Regions from separate parts of the Actinoplanes sp. NBC_00393 genome, predicted to be linked through region 2. Evidence: riboswitches for the same ligand, from Rfam matches in the RefSeq annotation. Region 2 holds a riboswitch; the other holds the start of a gene.
The links. A riboswitch is a leader RNA that binds a small molecule or an ion and turns the genes downstream of it on or off. The one in region 2 is predicted to bind thiamine pyrophosphate.
Positions count from the first base shown of each region.

Region 1: another riboswitch for thiamine pyrophosphate. It lies ahead of OHA21_RS42435 (thiamine phosphate synthase); the one in region 2 lies ahead of OHA21_RS46380 (ECF transporter S component).

Region 1 is NZ_CP107942.1:9,147,769-9,150,210, forward strand. Features, by position in the region: gene OHA21_RS42430 (ABC-F family ATP-binding cassette domain-containing protein) at 1-1,053, shown strand, start outside; TPP riboswitch at 1,089-1,199, shown strand; gene OHA21_RS42435 (thiamine phosphate synthase) at 1,193-1,771, shown strand; gene thiO (glycine oxidase ThiO) at 1,846-2,442, shown strand, end outside.
Region 2 is NZ_CP107942.1:9,992,739-9,995,180, reverse strand. Features, by position in the region: gene OHA21_RS46390 (DUF6328 family protein) at 1-200, opposite strand, end outside; gene OHA21_RS46385 (alpha/beta fold hydrolase) at 232-1,044, opposite strand; TPP riboswitch at 1,103-1,205, shown strand; gene OHA21_RS46380 (ECF transporter S component) at 1,277-1,867, shown strand; gene OHA21_RS46375 (ABC transporter ATP-binding protein) at 1,871-2,442, shown strand, end outside.

The DNA.
Region 1 (2,442 bases), 840 kb from region 2:
CTCGAGCAGCGGCTGCGGGAGTCGTCGAAATCGGTGCTCTACGTCTCGCACGACCGGGAACTGCTCGCCCAGACCGCCAACCGGGTGGTCGCTGTGGAGGGTGGCAGCGCGTGGACGCATCCGGGCGGGTTCGCGTCCTGGCACGAGGCCCGGCTGCACCGGCACGACCGGATGGAGGAGAACCGGCGGCGCTGGGACGAGGAACACGAGAAGCTCAAGGAGCTCGTCTTCACGCTGAAGAACAAGGCGGCGTACAACGACGGGCTGGCCTCGCGGTATCAGGCGGCGCAGACCCGGTTGCGCAAGTTCGAGGAGGCCGGTCCGCCACCGCTGCCGCCGAAGGAGCAGTCGCTGCGGATGAATCTGCGCGGCGGGCGGACCGGGAAGCGCGCGGTCATCTGCGAGGGCGTCGAGCTGGAGGATCTGACCTTCCCGTTCGACCTGGAGATCTGGTACGGCGATCGGGTGGCCGTGCTCGGCGCGAACGGCACCGGCAAGTCGCACTTCCTGCGGCTGCTCGCGGCCGGTGGCACCGAGCCGGATCTGGAGCACAAACCGGTCGACGGGGCGCCGCTGGCGCACGTGGCTCACGAGGGACGGGCACGGCTCGGCGCGCGGGTCCGGCCCGGGCACTTCTCGCAGACCCACGACCGGCCTGAGCTGCTGGAGAAGACCCTCGTCGAGATCCTGTGGCGCGGCGACGAGCATCGGTCCGGAATGGACCGGGCCGGGGCCATGAAAGCGCTGAACCGGTACGAACTGGCCGCCCAGGGAGATCAGCGGTTCGGGACGCTCTCCGGTGGACAGCAGGCCCGGTTCCTGGTGTTGCTGCTCGAGCTCTCCGGGGCGACGGTCCTGCTGCTCGACGAGCCCACCGACAACCTCGACCTGGCCTCGGCCGAGGCGCTCGAGGAGGGATTGAAGGCGTTCGACGGCACCGTGATAGCTGTCACCCACGACCGCTGGTTCACCCGGTCCTTCGACCGCTTCGTGCTGTTCAGAAGCGACGGTGAGGTTGTCGAGGTGCCCGAGCCGGTTTGGGACGTGCGCTAGCTTTTCTCGTCACGGACCGGTTAGGGTCCGATTACAACCAACCCCACGGGAGCCCGGGCACCGGGCTGAGAGGGGGGCTGACGCCGCCCCCGACCGTCGAACCTGATCCGGGTAATGCCGGCGCAGGGAGGAGTGCGTCATGCTTTTTGCTCGCATTCACGTCATAACTGATTCGATCGACGTGGTCCGCGGCGTGGCCGGAGCCGATGAGGTCGCGGTCCAGATCAGAGTCAAATCCAACGATGCCGAGGCTTACGCACTGACTGTGGCCGCAGTCGAAGTCTGCCGTGCCGCCGGGACGTTGGTGCTGGTCAACGACCGGGTCGGGGTGGCACTGGCGGCCGGCGCGGACGGGGTCCATTTGGGCGCGGACGATCTGCCGGTGACGGCGGCCCGGCGGGTGCTGGGGCCGTCTGCGGTCATCGGTGCCACCTGCCGCAACCCGGCGGCCGCCCGAGCTGCCGTCGCCGACGGCGCGAGCTATCTCGGTGTCGGTCCGGCGTTCGCGACATCCACCAAGGACGGGCTGCCACCGCCGCTCGGGCCGGCCGCGATCGCGGCCGTCGCCGAGGCGGTTCCGGGCACGCCGGTCCTCGCGATCGGTGGCATCACCGCGGATCGGGTGCCGCTGCTCGCGGTGCACGGTGTCGCGGCGGTCGCCGCCTTCGCGAAGGACCCGAAGGGAGCGGCGGCGGATTTCCTGGCGGCTCTGCGATGAGCGGCCCTTTCCGTGGCCCTTTCCGCGGCCCTTTTCGCAGCTCGACCGGGAGCGGCCGGGCCGGCGGCTCTGCGATGAGCGGGCGCCGGACCGTTGCGGTCGTCGGTGGCGGAATCATCGGGTTGGCCATCGCCTCCGAGTTGGTGTCGCGCGGCGCCGAGGTGACCGTCTTCGACCCGGATCCGGGCGGCAGCGACGGCGCCTGGCACGTCGCCGCCGGAATGCTGGCACCAGGCGGCGAGTCGGCTCACGAATATCCGCACCTCACGCGGCTGCTGGAAGCCTCGAATGCGCTGTGGCCCGAGTTCGCGGCGTCGCTCGGCGATGTCGGATACGACGATGCCGGGACGCTCGGTGTCGCGCTCACCGCTGACGACGTCGCCGACTCGATGCGGGAATGGCGACACCAGAAACTCGATCCGCTGACCGGCTCGCAACTGCGGGACCGGGAACCGGCCCTCTCGCCGCGGGTCCGGGCCGGTGTCTTCGCGCCCACCGAGACGCAGGTCGACCCGCGCAAGGTGGTCGCTGCACTGCGAGCCGGGCTGGCCGGGCGCATCGCAGCAAAACGCGTGGACGTTCTCTCCGATGTGGATGCCGACGTCACCGTGGTGGCGGCCGGCTGTGGCACGGCGGCGCTCACCGGGCTGCCGATCCGCCCGGTGAAAGGC
Region 2 (2,442 bases):
ACGTACACGTCCTTCTGGAACGCGGTGGCGTCCGGAAAGCCGTTGCTGAACGGGATGGTCAGCAGGAAGGCGAAAAGGATCTGCACACCGGTCTGTGCGACCCGCAGCTCCTGCAGCAGGTCCGCGAAGTTGCGGTCCCAGCGCTGCTTCTCGGTTTCGCCGGACGGATTCTTTCGGGGGGTGTGTGTTTCGACCGCCATGACGCGCCAGCGTTCCCCCGCACGCTCATGGTCAAACGTTGATGCGTGCCAGCACGGCGTCGGCCAGTTCGCGTGGTGCCTGTTCAGGCACCCAGTGGCTGACACCCTTCATCGCCACGAGCTGATAGTCACCTTCCACCCAATCGGCGGTCCGCAGGGCGGCGGTCAGCCCGACCACGCCGTCCCGGTCGCTCCACACATACGTGGTCGGGACCTTCACCACGCCGGTCGAGGCGATCTGATCGGTGGTGAACGCGCGGTACCAGTTCAGCCCGCCGGTGAGCCGGCCCGGCTCGTACATCGCCTCGACGTACTGCTCGGCGTGGTGCAGCGGGCGCAGCATCCAGCGCAGCAGCGTGCCGTTGCGGGCCAGCAGGAGCCGCTCGGCGACCGGCGACCGGAAGACCTCGAAGTAGGCGAAGCGGGCGCGCTGCGACGGGCGTACCCGCAGGGCCAGCATGAGCGCGCGCGGATGCGGCACCGAGATGGCGGTCAGCGTGCGCACCCGGCCCGGATGGCGGGCGGCGAGCAGCCAGGCCACGTGCGCGCCCCAGTCATGGCCGACCAGGTGGGCGCGTTCCACCCCCAGGGCGTCCAGCACGGCGAGAGCGTCCGAGGTCAGTTCCCCCATCCGGTACGCGGAGACCTCGGCGGGCCGGGCACCCGGTGAGTAGCCGCGCTGGTCCATCGCGTACGTGCGGAGACCGGCCGCGTGCAGGCGGGGTGTGAGCAGATCGAACTCGCGGTGATCCTGGGGAAAGCCGTGCAGCAGCAGGACCGGCTCGCCGTCCTCGGGGCCGCCCTCGTACACATCGAAGGTCAGCCCGCGAGCTTTGATCTCCATGTGATGGCTCCCTCTCTATTCCAGCCCTCTACCAGGTGTTAGCGTCATCGAAGCACATGTAATCCGACAGGGGAGCGCACAGCGCTGAGAGTGCGGGCGACCGCAGACCCTCGTACCTGATCTGGGTAATGCCAGCGCAGGAAGTTCGGTCTTCTCCAGCCGCGTCGTGTCCGGGCACTGCCGCCCGGCCGCGGCGTGCGTCTCCTCCCGGTACCCGCTGGGAGGCGTTTCAATGAAAAACACCAATCCGAATCGCTGGCGCACGATAGACGTCGTGATCGCCTCGGTCATCGCCGTGGCGTTCGGCGTGATCTTCTGGGCCTGGAACATGGTCTGGAGCGCCACCGAGAGCGCGTTCGCCTTCTTCCCGCCCGCGCAGACCCTGCTCTACGGCATCTGGCTGATGCCCGCGGTGCTGGGCGGGCTGATCATCCGCAAGCCGGGCGCCTCGCTCTACACCGAGCTGGTCGCGGCGATCATCTCGGCGCTGCTCGGCAACGCGTGGGGCGCGACCGTCATCCCGCAGGGCCTGATCCAGGGGCTGGGCGCGGAGCTGGCGTTCGCGGCGCTGCGCTACCGCTCCTTCAAACTGCCGGTGGCCCTGCTCGCCGGAGCGCTGACCGGTGTGAGCGCGGGCATCTACGACTTCTTCGTGTGGAACTCGGAGACCGCCCTCTGGTCCTACCGGATCCCGTACGCGCTGCTGACCGTGGTGAGCGGCGCCGTCCTGGCCGGGCTGGGCAGCTGGGCGCTGGTCCGGGCGCTGGTGCCGACCGGTGTGCTCGACCGGTTCGGAGCGGGCCGGGAACGGGCACTGATCTGAGTCATGAGTGAGGTTCGGCTTCGCGGGTTCGGGTGGCGGCACGCCGGGCGCCGCGCCTGGGCAGTCCGCGGACTCGACCTGCACATCCGGCACGGCGAGCGGGTGCTGCTGCTCGGTCCCTCCGGGGCCGGCAAGAGCACCCTGCTCGCCGCGCTGGCCGGCCTGCTCCCGGAGGACTCCGGCGAGGCCGAGGGCACGATCGAGATCGACGGTCTGCCACCCGCCGAGGCGCGCGAGCGGACCGGGATCGTCTTCCAGGATCCGCAGACGCAGCTGGTGATGGCGCGCAGCGGCGACGACGTGGCGTTCGGCTGCGAGAACCGGGGCGTGCCGGCCGGCGACATCTGGCCCCGGGTCAGTGACGTGCTGGATCGGGTCGGCTTCCCGTACCCGATCAATCGCTCCACCGCGGCCCTCTCCGGCGGCGAGGCGCAGCGCCTCGCCCTCGCCGGTGTCCTGGTCATGCGGCCCGGATTGTTGCTGCTCGATGAACCGACCGCCAACCTGGACCCGCTGGGCGCCGAACTGATCCGGGAGGCGGTGGCCCGGGCCACCGGCCCGGAGACCACGCTGAT